Regions from separate parts of the Bradyrhizobium sp. 215_C5_N1_1 genome, predicted to be linked through region 1. Evidence: riboswitches for the same ligand, from Rfam matches in the RefSeq annotation. Region 1 holds a riboswitch; each other region holds the start of a gene.
The links. A riboswitch is a leader RNA that binds a small molecule or an ion and turns the genes downstream of it on or off. The one in region 1 is predicted to bind cobalamin.

Region 2: linked by a shared signal. The riboswitch ahead of AB7G19_RS20465 (TonB-dependent receptor domain-containing protein) and the one ahead of AB7G19_RS29150 (DUF1636 family protein) in region 1 are both predicted to bind cobalamin.
Region 3: linked by a shared signal. The riboswitch ahead of AB7G19_RS30370 (TonB-dependent receptor) and the one ahead of AB7G19_RS29150 (DUF1636 family protein) in region 1 are both predicted to bind cobalamin.
Region 4: linked by a shared signal. The riboswitch ahead of AB7G19_RS20480 (ribonucleoside-diphosphate reductase subunit alpha) and the one ahead of AB7G19_RS29150 (DUF1636 family protein) in region 1 are both predicted to bind cobalamin.

What each region holds. Positions count from the first base shown of each region.
Region 1 is NZ_CP197228.1:6,038,393-6,042,730, reverse strand. It holds gene AB7G19_RS29160 (cobyric acid synthase) at 1-1,020, opposite strand, end outside; gene cobO (cob(I)yrinic acid a,c-diamide adenosyltransferase) at 1,043-1,678, opposite strand; cobalamin riboswitch at 1,719-1,940, shown strand; gene AB7G19_RS29150 (DUF1636 family protein) at 2,037-2,411, shown strand; gene cobW (cobalamin biosynthesis protein CobW) at 2,408-3,457, shown strand; gene cobN (cobaltochelatase subunit CobN) at 3,457-4,338, shown strand, end outside.
Region 2 is NZ_CP197228.1:4,246,259-4,250,596, forward strand. It holds gene AB7G19_RS20440 (adenylate/guanylate cyclase domain-containing protein) at 1-729, shown strand, start outside; gene AB7G19_RS20445 (hypothetical protein) at 856-1,032, shown strand; gene AB7G19_RS20450 (hypothetical protein) at 1,185-1,397, shown strand; gene AB7G19_RS20455 (hypothetical protein) at 1,500-1,757, shown strand; gene AB7G19_RS20460 (hypothetical protein) at 1,870-2,091, shown strand; cobalamin riboswitch at 2,167-2,380, shown strand; gene AB7G19_RS20465 (TonB-dependent receptor domain-containing protein) at 2,495-4,338, shown strand, end outside.
Region 3 is NZ_CP197228.1:6,297,656-6,301,993, reverse strand. It holds gene AB7G19_RS30370 (TonB-dependent receptor) at 1-1,756, opposite strand, end outside; cobalamin riboswitch at 1,957-2,164, opposite strand; gene AB7G19_RS30365 (hypothetical protein) at 2,396-2,761, shown strand; gene AB7G19_RS30360 (FixH family protein) at 2,864-3,256, shown strand; gene AB7G19_RS30355 (efflux RND transporter periplasmic adaptor subunit) at 3,341-4,338, shown strand, end outside.
Region 4 is NZ_CP197228.1:4,250,909-4,255,246, reverse strand. It holds gene AB7G19_RS20480 (ribonucleoside-diphosphate reductase subunit alpha) at 1-2,253, opposite strand, end outside; cobalamin riboswitch at 2,376-2,593, opposite strand; gene AB7G19_RS20475 (hypothetical protein) at 2,707-3,285, opposite strand; gene AB7G19_RS20470 (DUF6925 family protein) at 3,346-4,338, opposite strand, start outside.

The sequences.
Region 1 (4,338 bases):
GCTGCGTCCGAGCATCTGATAGCCGCCGCAGAGGCCAAGCACATGGCCGCCGCGGCGGTGATGCGCCAGGAGATCGATGTCCCAGCCCTGCGCGCGCAGGAAGGCGAGATCGCCGCGGGTGGACTTTGAGCCGGGGATGATGACGAGGCGGATGTCGCCGGGGATAGCTTCGCCCGGCCGCACCATCACGAGATCGACGCCAGGCTCGAGTTTCAGCGGATCGAGATCATCGAAATTGGCGATCCGGGACAGCGCGAGGCAGGCGATCTTGCACTGGCCCGGCTTGCGCGCATCGCTTAGGCCCAGCGCATCCTCGGCCGGCAGCTCGCCGGCGCGCGCGAACCAGGGCAGCACGCCAAGGCCGCGCCACGCGGTCTTCTGCTCGATCAGCTTGTAGCCGTCGTCGAACAGCGAGGGATCGCCGCGAAACTTGTTGATGACAAAGCCCTGGATCATCGCGGCATCGTCAGGGTCGATCACCGTCTTGATGCCGACGAGCTGGGCGATGACGCCGCCGCGGTCGATGTCGCCGACCAGCACGACCGGCACGTCGGCCTTGCGCGCAAAGCCCATGTTGGCGATGTCGGCCTTGCGCAGGTTGACCTCGGCCGGGCTGCCGGCGCCTTCGACCAGCACCAGATCGGCGCGCGCCTTCAGCCGCTCGAAACTCTCCAGCACCGCGCCCATCAACGACGGCTTCATCGCCGCATATTCACGCGCCCGTGCGGTCGCGATTCGCTTTCCCTGGACGATGATTTGTGCGCCGACATCGGTCTCGGGCTTCAGCAGCACCGGGTTCATGTCGGTGTGCGGCTCGACGCCGGCGGCCAGTGCCTGCAGCGCCTGCGCCCGGCCGATCTCGCCGCCGTCGACGGTGACGGCCGCGTTGTTCGACATGTTCTGCGGCTTGAAAGGCAGAACGCGCAGGCCGCGCCGCGTGAAGGCGCGCGCGAGGCCTGCGACGATGAGCGACTTGCCCACGTCGGAGCCGGCCCCCTGGATCATCAATGCGCGCGCCATGGTGTTTCAGTACTTGGCGTCGTCAGAACTCGACGCCGGCTTGCGCCTTGATGCCGGAGCGGAAGGGGTGCTTCACCATCGTCATCTCGGTGACGAGATCGGCGATCTCGATCAGCTCGTCCTTGGCGTTGCGCCCAGTGAGCACGACATGTGTCATCGGTGGCTTATGCGTTTTCAGGAATTCGACGACCTCGGCGATGTCGAGATAGTCGTAGCGTAGCGCGATGTTGATCTCGTCGAGCACGACCATGCGCAGATTGGAATCTGAGATCAGCTCCTTGGCCTTCGCCCAGCCGGCCTGCGCTGCGGCGATGTCGCGGGCGCGGTCCTGCGTCTCCCAGGTGAAACCTTCACCCATCGCATGGAACTGGCAGAGCTCGCCGAAATGGCCGGTGAGCAGGCGCCGTTCGCCGGTGTCCCAGGCGCCCTTGATGAACTGCACGACCGCGCAGGGGAAGCCATGGGCGACGCAGCGGACGATCATGCCGAAAGCGGAGGAGGACTTGCCCTTGCCGGCGCCGGTGTGGACGATGATGAGGCCCTTCTCGCCGCTCTTGGTCGCCATGATCTTGTCGCGGGCGACCTTGATTTTCGCCATTTTCGCGGCGTGGCGGGCGTCGGTTTCCTCGGCCGTTTGGGTATCCGGTTCAGGCGTCATCTGACAGGGTCCTTCGGCTTGACAAGAGGCGGCCGGGGGCAAATGGTGGCCCGGCGTTGGTTCCTGTCCTATGACAGGCGAAGAGGGAATGCGATAGGGTCCGAATCGACAAGATTCGGCTCCAAACTGCAGCCGCCCCCGCGACCGTGACCGGAGAGATGCCCGAAGCCACTGATCCCCGAGGGGATCGGGAAGGCGGGGATCGAAGGGCCAAAAGCCCTGCTCCGCAAGCCGGGAGACCTGCCAGCGCGGACGAGTTTTGGACCGGCGGACGGGGTGTTCCGCGACGGGGAAACGGACCTTCGGGGGAATGGTCCGTGTGCCTCTTCGCCTCCCGCTGTTTATCCTGGAAGAGGCGATGACCGTCACACTTCACGTCTGTATTACCTGCCGTGCCGGCCAGACGCTCGACGAGGGTGAGACGACGCCCGGGAAGCGCCTGCATGGTGCGATCCTCGACGTCGGCGTGCCCGAGGGCGTCAATGTGGTTCCCGTTGAATGCCTGTCGGCATGCAGCCAGGGTTGCTCGGTTGCGCTCAGCGCGCCCGGCCGCTGGTCCTATGTCTATGGCCGTCTGTCAGAGGCCCATGCGAGCGATGTGGTCGCGGGTGCTGCGGCCTATGCCGCCGCGCCCGACGGCCTCGTGCCCTGGCGCAGCCGTCCCGAAATCTTCCGCAAGCAGTCGCTTGCCCGCATTCCCCCCATTGCCGTGTTGCCGGAGGCCGCCGAATGAACTCGCTCGCAAAAGTCCCTGTGACGGTGGTCACCGGTTTTCTCGGCTCCGGCAAGACGACGCTGATCCAGCATCTGCTCGCAAACCCTGACGGCAAGAAGCTCGCGGTGCTCGTCAACGAATTCGGCAGCGAGGGCGTCGACGGCGAGATCCTGAAATCCTGCGCCGATGCCAATTGCCCGGAAGAGAACATCGTCGAGCTCGCCAATGGCTGCATCTGCTGCACCGTTGCCGACGATTTCATTCCAACCATGGAAAAGCTTTTGGCGCGGCCGGTGCGGCCCGATCACATCCTGATCGAGACCTCGGGCCTGGCGCTGCCGAAGCCGCTGCTGAAGGCGTTCGACTGGCCGGAGATCCGCTCGCGGATCACGGTCGATGGTGTGATCGCGCTGGCCGATGCCGAAGCTGTTGCCGCCGGCCGTTTTGCGCCGGACCCGGCTGCGGTGGAAGCGCAGCGCGCCGCGGATGAAAATCTCGATCACGAGACGCCGCTGTCGGAAGTGTTCGAGGACCAGATCGCCTGCGCCGACATCGTGCTGCTGACCAAGGCCGATCTTGCTGGGCCTGCAGGGATCGAAGCCGCCAAGGCCGCCATTACCGCCGAGATGCCGCGCCGGGTGCCGATGCTATCCGTCACCGATGGCGCGATCGATGCGCGCGTCATCCTCGGCCTCGGCGCTGCCGCAGAGAATGATCTCGCCGCGCGCCCCTCGCATCACGACGGCGAGGAGGATCACGAGCACGACGATTTCGCCTCCGTCGTGATCGATCTTCCTGAAATCAGCGACATCGACGCACTGGTCGCGTCGGTGCAGCGTCTTTCGCGTGAGCAGAACGTGCTGCGCGTCAAGGGCTATATCGCGGTCGCGGGCAAGCCGATGCGCCTGTTGCTGCAGGCGGTCGGCGAGCGCGTGCGCCACCAGTTCGACAAGCCTTGGGGCGCAGCTCTCAGGCAGTCGAAGCTCGTCGTGATCGGTGAGCACGGCGATATCGACGAGGCCGCGATCAAGGCAGGACTTGGGCTTTCAGGATCTGGTATCTGATGCACGTCGTCTTCCGCGAGAGCCGCGGTCTCGAGGAGACCGCGACGCCAAGGGACATCGGCCAGGACCCGGCCGATCTCGTGGTGCTCTCGTACTCGGATTCCGACCTTGCCGCGTTCGCGGCCGGCTGGCGGCGCGGCCGCAACAGCCTGCCGTCGCTGCGGCTCGCCAATCTCGCGGAGCTGCGGCATCCGTTGTCGGTCGACACCTATATCGAGCGCACGCTGTCGCAGGCGCGCGGCATCCTGGTGCGCCTGATCGGCGGTGAGTCCTATTGGCCGTACGGGCTCGCGGCCCTGCAGCAGCTCGCGAAGGACCGCAATATCGTGCTGGCCGTGCTGCCGGCCGACGGCCGCGACGACACGCGGCTCGATGCCTACTCGACCCTGCCGGTTTCGACGCTGCGCCGGCTCAAGGTGCTCTGCGACACCGGCGGTCCTGTTGCAGCGCAGGCTGCGATCGCGCAGCTCGCGCTGGCCTCGGGCCTCTACGCAGGCCCGGTCGTCGGCGAGATGAACCTGCCTGAGATGGGCTTTTACGATCCCGCGCGTGGCGTCATTGCTGCGCCGATGGCAGGCGAGGGAAAGCCGCTCGCGCTCGTGACCTTCTATCGTTCCTATCTCACCGCCGCGGATACCGGGCCGGTCGACGCCCTGATAGCGGCGCTGCGCGAGCGCGGCTTTGACGCGTACGGCGTGTTCGTCACCTCGCTGAAGGCTCCGGGCGTTGCGGATTGGCTGCGGACTTATTTTGCGACGAATCCTCCGGCCGCGATCGTCAACGCGACGGCGTTCTCGGCGATGGGCGACGACGGCACGACACCGTTCGATGCCGCATCATGTCCCGTCTTCCAGGTCGCGCTCTCATCGGCACGGCGCGAG
Region 2 (4,338 bases), 1.8 Mb from region 1:
CTCGTCAAGGTCATGAACCACTATTTCACGGTGATGTCCGCGCCGATCCGGAGCCATCGCGGCGTCATCGATAAATATATCGGCGATGCCATCATGGCCTATTGGGGCCCTCCCTTCATTGAGGAGGACGAGCCGGCGCTGTTCGCCTGCTACGCCGCCATCGATATGGCCGATGAGGTGCCGGCGTTGCAGAAGCAATTGCCTGACCTGCTCGGCATCCGCGCCATGCCAGGCCCTTGTGATCTGCGCATTGGGATTGCCACCGGCGAGGTCCTGACCGGCAGCATCGGCTCCGAGCTGATGATGAGCTTTACGGTGATGGGCGACGCCGTGAACCTCGCCTCGCGTCTCGAGCTGGTCAACAAGATCTACGGCACGCGGATCCTGATCGCGCAGGCCACGGCGGACGCGATCGGCTCGAACCTCGAGCTGCGCGAGATCGATCGTCTGGCGGTGGCCGGCCAAAGCGCATCGCAGGCCATTTTCGAGGTGATGAGCAAGGCGCACGGGCTCAGCGTCCCGCAGGAGAGCCTGCGCGCGCGCTACGCCGAAGGCCTCGCCGCCTACCGCGCGCAGCGCTTCGACGAGGCTCGCGCCGCGTTCAATGCAGCGCTCGAAGCCGTGCCCGGCGACGGTCCCTCGCGCACGCTGCTCGGCCGCATCGCGCAGTTCGAGGCCAATCCGCCGGACGCAGCTTGGGATGGTGCCTGGCGGCTGGAGCAGAAATAGCCGTTCTTGCTGGGCTTGCACCGCCCTTGCTGGAAAAAACGTTTCTACTCGATAACGATGTTCGCCGTGACCTATTTCTCAGGCTTAGGTTTGACGTCCCTTGTGGCGTTTGATGGGGACACGCCGATGACAGAACTTCATGACAGGCTGGAACGGTTCGAGACGCTCACCGCCGAATGCGAGCTGATTGCCAAGCTCGCCACCGACAGCACCAAGCGCGAGTTCTATCTGAGACTCTCGGAGCAGTATCGTCAGCTGGCGGTGGATATGCGGAAGGCGATCGCGACCAAGGCCGCGGCCTGACGCCGCCTGCAATCCGTTCTTAATGTTTGGCGCGCATCCTTTGAGGATGCGAGCGTCGCGATCATGATTGCTCGCATTGGGAATGCCGAGGTCCGTTGCGGTGCAGCGCATCTCGCTGACGTCGCTTTGCCGCTCCTCACCAGGGCAATCCCATGCGCCTTCTCGCAGTCCTCATCTTCGCGCTCATGACGGCCGCCTGCAACCAGGAGCAGGACATCACCGGCTCGACCCCGGTCTGTGCGATGCGGAACTACAGCTCCTACAATCCCCGCGACATGAACCAGTGCGTTGCCGCCTGCAAGGCGTGCGACCACGGCAACACCGTCACCTGCACCACGTCATGCACCCTCAAGGGTGCCCACTGAGCGGCGGCGCTGGCTGGAGCTAGCGCTGAGGGTGCTCGGGCACCGGAACGATTCACATGGGTTAGTCATTGAAGCGGCAGGCAGGACGCGGAGTCCTATGGAATGGGTATGCTCGATCCCGGTCGGTTCCTGGTGTCGTGCTCGCATTGCGATGCAAGCCCGATGGCGGCCAACGTCAAACGTTCGAGCTGGTCTTCGTCGCCGCACGAGGTCCGCTTCGTATGCCCGCGCTGTCGCTGCGAGGAGACCGCCATCATCTCGGCCTCCGGTGAGCTGACCCCGATCCGACGCATCGACGCTCCGCTGCGCGACGTCACCGCGGCCTGGGCTCAGGCCCAGCGGCCAAGAGGTCGGGCGTAGCCCGCCCGTCACAGGGCCAAGAGGGCGGGCGTAGTCAGCTCTGCGCAAGTTTTGGAACCCGGCCTACGCCGACGCGTTTCCGCTCCGACATCAACGCATCGAGGCCCTGCGAATGATCAGCGAGCATTTCGACACCCGCACCCGGATCAACATGAAGCTGGCGCTGGATCGGGTCTGCCGCAATCGCCCGGTCGGCGAGGACCATTGCTTTCGCAGGTCCGTTGCCGAGAACATCATCCGCTGCGCGCTCACGGGCCGCACCGGCATCGGCCAACTCGTCGATGCCGGCGAGCGGGCGATGATCAGGACGCGTTCGGAGCGGGAGCCGGCCTGATTGCGCCAGCTCAATCTCCGGTGCGGTGCTTTGACCGCCATGCAACCGGCCGATTGACTCTCCGCTTGCCTGCCCCCTAGATTGGTCGGTGACGGTTCTCCTCACGGAGATCAAAAGGGAACGTGGTGCGAGGTTTTCCCGATACCGGGATATTCTCAACGCCACGGCTGCCCCCGCAACTGTAAGCGGTGAATCTTTCGTCATATGCCACTGGGAATCTCGGTCCTGGGAAGGCGACGTAAGGTAACGACCCGCGAGCCAGGAGACCTGCCGTCAGCCGTGGTCACACGCGAAGATGTCGGTCGGGGAGTACAGACATTAGCTTCACCGGAGCAATCGAACGCTCCGCCGTGAAACCTCGTTCGCTGTGACGTGCCACTGACGTCATACCGAGGTTACAAGAGTGTCCCGTAATGTCTTTGCCGCCAGGCGCTTCCGCGCCGGCCTTGTCGCGTTCGTTTCCCTGTATTCGCTCGATCTGTCCATTGCCCAGGCCCAGCAGTCGGCATCGCCCGATCTGCTGCCGCCGGTCGAGGTCGCGCCGACCGAGCGTCCGGCCAAGCCGCGAGCCGCGCGGCCTGCGCCCGACCAGCCCGAGCAGCGGCGCGTCGCTCGGGTGCCGAAGCCCGGGCTGGTGCCGGCGTCGCCCCCGGTTGCCGGGGTATCCGCCGCCAACCTGTTTCCGACGGTCGTCGTCAGTCCGACGGGTATCGTCACTCCGACCAATCTGGTTGCGAGCTCGGTGACGGTTCTGACCGCCAGAGACATGGAGCGCGATCAGCGCCGGACCGCATCCGATGCACTGAGCGCGGTTCCCGGCCTCAACCTCGTGCAGACCGGCGGCCCCGGCGGACAGACGTCGATCTTCATGCGCGGAACGAATTCCAACCACACCAAGGTCCTGATCGACGGCATCGACGTCAGCGATCCCAGCAACCCGAACCGTTCGTTTGATTTCGGCCAGTTGCTCACCTCCGACATTCAGCAGATCGAAGTCCTGCGCGGTCCGCAGGGCGGTCTCTACGGCGCAGACGCGCTGGGTGGCGTGATCTCCATCGTGACGAAGAAGGGTGACGGTCCCGCCCGCGCGACCGGCTCGGTCGAGGGAGGCTCGTTCGGAACGTTCAACCAGACCGCAGGCCTGAGCGGTTCACAGGACCACTTCAACTATGCCTTCAACGTTGCGCATTTCCACGCGAACGACGTGCCGGTGACACCGGTCGAATTGCTGCCGCCGGGGCAGAAGGCGATCGGCAACTATTACGACAACATGACCTATTCGACGAAGCTTGGCGTCGAATTGAGCGAAAACCTGACGCTCAATAGCGTGGCGCGGTACACCGACGCCACCCTGCGCTTTACCGGAGACACCTTCGATCCCGTCACATCCGCGAGCTTTCCCGCGGCCGCGCAAAGCACGCAGACGGTGCACCAGCTCTTCACGCGCGGGGAGGCGGTCTGGTCCGCTCTCGACGACCGGATGAAGAGCTATTTCGGCGTCAACTACACCAATCACTGGAACTACAACATCTCGCCCGGCGACGCGATGGCCACGATCACGACCGGCGACCGCGTCAAGTATGATTGGCACACCACGACCCAGCTCGCGCCCAACAACAATGTCATCATTGGCGCGGAGCATGAGACCGAAACACTGCAAACGGCGACGGTTTCGGCGCAAAACGTTAACAAGGCCGGATATATGGAGCTGCAGTCCCAGTTCCGGGATCGCATCTTCTTCACGGCCAATGTCCGGCAGGACGACAACGAGCGGTTTGGAGAGCATCCGACCTTTCGTCTGGCGTCTGCCGTGATCGTGCCGGTCACGGATACGAAGTTCAAGGGAAGCTACGGCACGGGGTTCAAGGCGCCGACGCTCAACCAGCTTTACGTCAGCTTTCCCGCGTTCTTCTTCTTTGCAAATCCCAACCTCAGGCCGGAGGAAAGCGTCGGGTACGACGCCGGCTTCGAGCAACCCTTGTTTGGCGATCGCGTTCGCTTCGGGTCGACCTACTTCCGCAACAACATCACGGACCTGATCCAGAGCACGTTCGATCCCGTGACATTCACGAGCACCAACACCAATATCGGCAAGGCGATCACGGAGGGCACGGAGAGCTTCGTCGCGGCTGCGATCACGGACCGGCTTCGCGTTCGTGCCGACTACACTTTTACCCGCGCGGTCGATGCGACGGCGGGACTGGAGCTGCTGAGGCGTCCGAAGGAGAAGTGGAGCGCAAATGTCAT
Region 3 (4,338 bases), 260 kb from region 1:
GCAGCTTCACGCCGGTCTCGTAGGTCCGCGACGTCGTGAGCAGCAGCGGCGTCGTGGGCCTGAGGATGAAGATGTTCGCCACCGTCGGGTCGGCTGCCGTCGCGTACTGGCTGTAAAGCATCACGCCGGGCGCGATGTCCCAGGTGTAGCCGATGCGTCCGGTGACCGGATTGAACGTCTTCGAGAAAGGATAGTTGGCTTTCAGGAGGCCATTCTCGTCGAAGCGGGTCCGCGACAGCTCGATATTCTCAAAACGGATGCCGCCGATCAGCGCAAAGGTCGAGGTCAGCTTGAGCCGGTCCTCGAACGACAGCGAGGCGGTGTCGAGATGGGTGTAGATCTTCTCGTCGCTGCGCGGGCCGTAGAGGCCGCGGTCCGGATTGAGGAGGTCGACGTAGTCATTGAAGAACAGCGTGTCCTGCGAGACGTTGAACTGGTTGCTGCTCGCCGCCACGGTGGCGACGAAGCGATTGTCCATTCCGCCGAGATTGGAATTGACGGTGAGGTCGGTGATGTTGCCGTAGAGCCGCTGCGCGTGATCGAGCGCCAGGCGCTCGCGGTAGATGCTCTGCGCGCCTGCGAAATTGCCTACGGTCTGGTCAAACGACGAGATCTCGTTGTTGAACCAGTGCCGGTGGGCGTCATAGCCATAGACCAGGCTCTTCAGCGAGATGTTGTTGGTGATGTCCCATTGAAAGCCGCTGCGCAGCCAGAGCTCGTTGGCGCCGCTGTGATTGTCGAGCACGTTGTAGTTCGTGGTCAGCGTGCGCGCGTCGATGGTGACCGGGACCGGCGTGCCGCCGCCGAGGTAATAGTTGCTCCAGAGGCCGGAGACGACGCCATACGTCGGCACGATGCCCGGCGCGTTCGCCGGCACCAGCGGCGTCCCCCAGTAGAAGCGGTCGTTGTCCTGCCTGTATTCGGTCGCGCCCCAGATCCTCAGGTTCTCGTTGACGCGATAGTTCAGCTGGCCCGAGACGTTGCTGAGCTTCGAATAGGTGTCGTCGATAAAGCCCTTGTTGTTGAAATGGCTGATGTCGAAGCGGTAGTCGAGGCCGTTGATCAGCGTGCTGCCGCCCGATCCGTAACCGGCGCGATAGCCGTTGAAGGAATCGTAGGAAGTGAAGGCGTCGTTGACGATTGGTCCGGTGTGCGGCGCCTTGTTCACGTAGTTGATGGCGCCGCCGGTCGCACCGAGGCCCGCCACCAGCGAGTCCGGTCCCTTGATGATCTCGACCTGCTGGAGACCAGCCACGTCCATGGGACGGCCGGTCATGGTCGACGGCCCGATCGGGATTCCGTTGTAGAGCGTGGAGATCTGGTCGCCGGAAAAGCCACGCATCGAGAAGATGGCGGGCGCGCCGGGCGCATCGCCGCCGGTGACGCCGACTGCAGCCTTGGCGACGTCGGTCGTGGTCCGGATGCCCAGGTTCTGCATCGTCTGTTGACCGATGACCTCGACGGTCGCCGGCATCTCGCGCGCCGTGATGCCGAGCCGGGAGCCGACGTCGGTGACGGCTGCCGTATTGAGCGGCGTCTGTACCGGCCCGCTCGGAGCTTGCGCGGCCGGAACGGCGACAGCAGGGGCGCCACGATTGCGTCCCGCGGCGCGCCGGGCCGCGCGCTGCTTCTGAGTGCCGGGGCTGACGGCAGGAGCCTGTCGCGGCGCAGGCGGCGACACGATCACCGGGCCGACCTCCCGGGAGCGGTTGTCCTGCGCCGCGCTTTGCGCGAGCGCCGCGGACGACAAGGACACCGACGAGAGCAGAGTAATCAGGAAAGCACGCGATAACGCTGGCCTTGCGCCAGCACGGAAATGAAGATTTTGCACGACAACGCTCTGCGGCGACGCAAACAAACCGTCACCGCGGTTGCCTTAGTCATCCACCTTCGCCCCAGGCGGCGGATGCACCGGCTACTTGTCCGACATCAGGGCACCCCGCCCAATGCGTTCGCGCGTGACCATGGCTGGTAGCAGGTTTCCTGGCTCGCGGGTCATCGCCTTCGACCACCTTCCCAGAGGCCCAAGCGGGGCTCCAGTGGTTCGTTTGGTCGTCGGCTATCCGCCTACAGTTGCGGGGGCAGCCGCGGAATTGCCCACTGAGGTGGACGCACCGCATTCCCTTGAAGAGTCCTTGCGGACACTACCGATCACGAAACTGGCATCAGGGGATGAGCGCGTCAACATCCGCGCGGGCTGCTGGACGGGCCGGTCGGTCGATGGTGGCCTTGTGTTGCTGTTTTGCACGATAGTCCGAAGGACCGCGTCGAAACGTCCAACCCGGCCTCCGGACGAGCCTGGGTAACGAACGCTTGACCACGATCAATAACTGCCTTTGGTGTCCGAGTATGCTACTGAGGCCGAGTTCCGGCCCGACAAGGTAAGTCGATATTGATGCAGTTCGTCCGTACCATCCTGGCAGTCGCCATCGCCATATCCTTGGCGATGCTGCCGGTTGGCGCGTCCGCGGCGAACCTCGCAATGTCGTCGGATGGCATGCAGACGGCCATGCACATGAGCGGCGACGCCGACATGTCGATGGACGATTGTTGTCCCGACATGAAGGGAACGGGCTCCCATAGCGGCGGCTACAAGTGCGGGATGGGCTTCTGCTGCGTCGGTGGGATCATCGCGCTCGGTGATGTCAGGCCCGTGGCGTTCGAACGTCTCGCCGTCATGGCCAGCACGATGGCTATTCCCCCGGATCAGGTCGTTTCCTTCCGCGGCGGCAGTCCTCCTTTCCGACCTCCTCGAATCTGATCTCGCAAAGCCCGAGACGCGAGCGGCGTGCCTGCTCGCGACGACGACTGACGTGCGCGCTTCACGCGCCACGGCGAAAGATCAATTCATGAGGACAGGACAATGCTTTCCAAAATCAGCACCGCGGCTCTCGCCGCCACCCTTTCGCTTGCCGCTTCCGCCGCGATGGCGGGCGCGGGCGACTACGCCTTCGAGCCCGTCACTCCGCAGATGAAGAAGGGCGAAGACGTCACGCTCGCCGTTCGCCTGACGAACAAGCAGACCGGCAAGCCGATACCGGACGCAGTCATCTTCAAAAGCCGCCTCGACATGGCCCCGGACGGGATGGCCGAGATGGAATCGGCGGTCGCGCCGCTGCCGTCCAGGGAGCCGGGTGTGTACGCCTTCAAGACGGACCTGCCGATGGCTGGACGCTACCAGATGACGCTGTCCGTGAAGGTGCAGGGCGAACCGGAGACCGTCACCGGCAAGGTGATCGTCACGGCGGTCAAGTGAGCGTTCGGGCGCTGCCCGGCGGCGCCCGACATTCCCCTTTTTCCTTCACACGGACGCGCGCTCCCGGGCGCGCGGATACACCATATGAAAACGCTGCGTCTCCTGACGGCTCTTGCGCTGGGCGGTGGCCTGGTCCTGGCCGGCTACTACTGGCATTCGAACGGTGCGGGCTGGCTCGCTGAGGCCGACATATCATCGGCTGCGGCTGGCGCGGAGCGAACGCCGCTTTACTACCGCGATCCAAGCGGTGCGCCGCTCTGGTCTGCGGGTCAGAAGAAGGACGACCGCGGGCGGGACTATGTGCCGGTCTACGACGACGATGGAGCGGCCGTCGCGCCGGCGCTACCGAAGGCGCAAGCGGCTTCGCCGCGAAAAATCCTCTACTACCGCAATCCGATGGGGCTGCCCGACACGTCGCCCGTCCCAAAGAAGGATCCGATGGGGATGGACTATGTCGCCGTTTACGAAGGCGACGACACCGACGACGGCACGGTGAAGCTGTCGCCCGGCAAGATCCAGCGCGCGGGCGTGAAGTCCGAGCCCGTCGCGCGGCGCCCGATCCGGGTCTCGGTGAAGGCGCCCGGCACGATCCAGCTCGATGAACGCCGCGTGTCGGTGATCGCGATGCGCGCCGAGAGCTTCGTGCAGAAGGTCGCCGACGTGACGACCGGCACGCGCGTGAAGGCCGGCCAGCCGCTGATGGAAATCTACAGTTCGGCGGTGGCGTCCGCGGCGGCGGAATATCTCGCGACGATCACCTCCAGGACGGTCGGCGGTGTCGAGATGTACGGCCGCGGCTCGCGGCAGCGGCTGGTCAATCTCGACGTTCCCGAGTCCGTCATCGCGGAGATGGACAAGACGCACACCGCGCCCGTGGCCATACGCTGGTCTGCGTCGCGCGACGGGGTCGTGCTCGAACGCAACGCGATCGAAGGCATGCGGGCCAATCCCGGCGACGTCCTGTTCCGGATCGCGGACACCTCGGTGGTCTGGGCGCTGGTCGACGTGGCCGAGCGCGATCTCGGCAACATCGCGGTGGGGCAGTCAGTCGCGGTGCGCGCGCGCAGTTTCCCCGGCCGAAC
Region 4 (4,338 bases), 1.8 Mb from region 1:
GCGATCCCAGTCGAGTGTTGCGGAGCGATCGACGTCGAGACCACCGCGCGCGTCGGCGAGAAGCTGGATGGAGTCGAGCGGCAAGACGCCCTTCGACCACAGCGAGCCCTCGAAGCTCGGATAGCGTCCGCGCTCCGCGGCGAGATCGGACGACGCTTCGATCGCGTGGAACGAGATTGCTTCCATGCTGGTGTCGGCAAACATCACGGCAGTGTCGGACGCAGTTGGAATGCGCTGGACCTGAAGCGCTTCCTGAAATCCCATCAGGCCGAGCCCGACGGGACGATGACGCATGTTGGAGCGGCGCGCTTCGGGGATCGTGTAGAAATTGATGTCGATGACGTTGTCGAGCATCCGGACGGCGGTGGTCACCGTCCGCTTCAGCTTGGCCTGGTCGACACCATCGGGCCCGACATGGTTGAGCATGTTGATGGAGCCGAGATTGCGGACCGCGACCTCGTCGGCCGAGGTGTTGAGCGTGATCTCGGTGCAGAGGTTCGAGGAATGGATCACGCCCACGTGGCGTTGCGGCGAACGCAGATTGCAGGGGTCCTTGAAGGTGATCCAGGGATGACCGGTCTCGAACAGCATGGTCAGCATGCGACGCCAGAGGTCGCTCGCACGCACGGTCTTGAAGACGCGCATGCCGCCGGCTTTCGCCCTGGCCTCATAGGCCTCGTAAGCCGTCTTGAACGCCTCGCCATAGAGATCGTGCAAATCGGGCGTCTCGTCAGGCGAGAACAGCGTCCATTCGCCATCGGCATCGACGCGCTGCATGAACAGGTCCGGCACCCAATTGGCGGTGTTCATGTCGTGGGTGCGGCGGCGGTCGTCGCCGGTGTTCTTGCGCAGGTCGAGGAATTCCTCGATGTCGACGTGCCAGGTCTCCAGATAGGCGCAGACCGCGCCCTTGCGCTTGCCGCCCTGGTTGACGGCAATCGCGGTGTCGTTGGCAACCTTCAGGAACGGGATGATGCCCTGGCTCTCGCCGTTGGTGCCCTTGATGTGGGCGCCGAGACCACGCACCGGCGTCCAGTCGTTGCCAAGGCCGCCGGAATATTTTGCCAGCAGTGCGTTGTCCTTGATCGACTTGAAGATGCCGTCCAGGTCGTCGGACACCGTCGTGAGGAAGCAGGACGACAATTGCGGACGCAGCGTACCCGAATTGAACAGCGTCGGCGTCGAGGCCATGAAGTCAAACGATGACAGCAGATCGTAGAACTCGATCGACTTGGCCTCTCGGTCGATCTCGCGAACCGCAAGACCCATCGCTACGCGCATGAAGAAGGCCTGCGGCAATTCGATCCGCTTGCCTCGGACGTGCAGGAAGTAGCGGTCGTAGAGCGTCTGAAGCCCGAGGAACTGGAAGTTCAGGTCGCGCTCGGGCTTGAGTGCAGCCGCGATCCGGCCGAGGTCGAAGCGGGCCAGTTCAGGATCGAGCAGTTCGGCAGCGATGCCGGTCTTCAGATAGGCCGGGAAATATTCGACGTAGCGCATCGTCATGTCGGCCTGCGAGGCGGACGTCGGCACGCCATGGACGTAGGACAGCACCTCGCCGCGCAGCTTGTCCAGCAGCAGGCGCGCGCTGACATAGGCGTAGTTCGGCTCCTGCTCGACCAGCGTGCGCGCGGCCATGATCGAGGCCAGTGCCAGTTCGTCCTGGCTGATGCCGTCGTAGAGATTGCGGGTGGTCTCGGTGAGCACGGGTGCCGCGGAAACGCCGTCGAGGCCGGCGCAGGCTTCGCCGATAATCAGCGCGAGCCGCTTGGTGTCGAGACCAACGCGCGAACCGTCGGCGAGCGTGACATGAAGTGCCGGCGCGACAGCGGGCGTCGCTTCCGCGGCCGCCTCCTCGGCGCGCTGGCGCGACCGCTCCTCGCGGTACAGCACATAGGCGCGTGCGACCTTGTGGTGCTCGCTCCGCATCAAGGCGAGCTCGACCTGGTCCTGCACGTCCTCGATATGGAAGGTGCGTCCCTCGCCTGCCCGCCGCATCAACGCAGTGACGACTTCGGCCGTCAGCTGCTCCACGCTCTCATGGACGCGGCGCGAGGCGACCGCGCTGGTGCCTTCGACCGCAAGGAAAGCCTTGGTCATGGCGACCGCGATCTTGGCGGAATCGAACGGCGAGACCTTGCCGTTGCGACGGATGATCTGCATCGCCGGCTCGCTCGAAGCAAGCGCAAGCGATTGTGGACGCAAATGAACGATGGGTGCGGAAGCGGTGTCCGCGTCGTGCAGGTTCAGTGACATCAATGGGCCCCGTGATGCGCGCGTTGTGTTTGAACGGGGCTGTAAGGAAGGACGCTGCAGAAACGCCGGCGGCAGAGTTGCCGGGCGGTGCATGCAAGCGACCGCCGGACACCCCGCCCGTGGACGTTCAGATCGTCGCGGCAGGTCTCCTGGCTCGCAGGTCGTCGCCCACTTCCCGTCTTCCCGGCGCGAAAGGCACCAGTGACGATTGTTCGGAAGCAGCTCGCTGCTGACAGTTGCGGGGGCAGCGCCGGAATTCCACGCTCTCACGCGGTTCACCGGCTTCCCTCTTAGCCACTAAATCTTGCGATCCAGCGGAACCGTGACGCCCACATGTGGTGACATATGCAGCCGGGTGTCAACGATTCGTTGCGGGTCATGAGCCCTGTTCCCTGTGGAATGCGGGAATTCCCGCCGGGCTCGCGCAACCCTTGGGATGACGCACATCCAGCATTACGCGTTCCGCATCGCGCGCCCGAACGGATCGACCAGGCGGACGATCTCGCAGGCGGCGACGAGGCCGGCGAGCCAGACGGCGCTGGTCAGCCCGATGCGCGTCACGATGGCCGCAGTGAACGCGCCCTCTCCGCCAAGGAACGGCGTCGCGGCAAGCAGCGCGAGCTCATAGGCGGCGTAGGCGGCGACGAGCGCGATGGCCAGCATCAGCGGCGTGCGGCCCTGCGGCAGCAGGCGGAGAACGGTCGATGCCGCTGCCGTCGACAGCAACGCGGCAGCACCGATGACAAAGCCCCAGGCGATGGTGCTGCCATCGATGGGATAGTGCAGCACGCCGAAGCCGATGGTCTGGTTCACGAGCCAGGCGCCGGTGACGACGAGCAGCGCCGGACGCATCGGCAGCATCGCGGCGGCGACGACGGCGAACGCCGCAAACGGCGTCGCGCAGGCAAGCGCGAAGCTCGCGAGCGCGCATGACACCGTCAGCAGCGCAAAGCAGAACATCGGCGCAAGGCGCGAGGTGACCGGATGAAGGCGGAAACGGTCGGCGTGGGGCGGCAGGATGGTGACAGTCATGGAACGATCTCCTTATGGGATTTGTAGCACATTTTGTTGGAACGCGGCATCACGTCTGACTCAGTGAAGAGCCTCCATGGGATCTTCAGTCTCGGCTGGATCGCGACGGTCGTAGGCGGCAAGCCAGGCGGCGAGTGTCGCGGTGTGCGGCTCCATGGCCGCCAATTGGCGCAAGGCCACGCGAACAGTGGCGCGCGCCGTGCGATCGGGCGGAAGCGTCGCCATCTCAGGTCCCCGCCCCTTCTCGATCGCTTCGACCGCGGCCCTCTTGCACGCCGTCAGCTCCGGCAGCCCATAGAGTTCGAGCAGCGCCTGGAAGGCTGCGTGAAGATCCGGCCGAAAAGCGCGCTTGCGGCCGAGCTGATCGCGCAGCGGATGGGCCGGATAGAGATGCGCGCAGGGGATCCACCCCTCAGGCAGCGGCTCGGTGGCGGCATGGGTGCGGCGATGCGCGAGCAGCTTTGGCAGGACGTGGGTGTGCGGGCCGTCAGGGCTTCGCCCGCCCGGCGGCGGGATCGGCTGGAATACCTCGGCGCGCCCGATGCGGCTGATGAAGACGCGGTGCGGATTGGCGGCCAGAATGATCCGCATGGCGTCGCTTTCGGGCGCGAACACGGATTTGCCCGTGCGGCTCCTGAGCGCGGCGACGGCATCGGCATCGCTGACACGGATGCAAGCGTCGACCTGCAACGTTCCGAGGCCAAGGTCGAACAGGATGCCGCTGCGATCCCTCGTCAGGAGCGCCTCGACATCCGGGCCGAGCTCGGTCAGCACGGTACGACCGCTCATGGCGCTGGCTTCATGCGGGAGACACAGCGCGATGCGGTGGCTCCAGCTCTCCGTGGTCGGCGATTCCGATGCGATCAAGCGCAGGCCCGGGTGGAAGACAACGCGCATCCCACCCTTCTGCGTCACGACGCTGACCCCGTTGCGCGACTGCTCCATATCGAAGGCCTCACCGGGCTCGCGTGTGAACTCGGCAATGGCACCGAACGTGCCGACGCTCCAGCCGGCCTCAGCGTCGGCAAGCTGGCTTGCGATCAAGTCCATGAG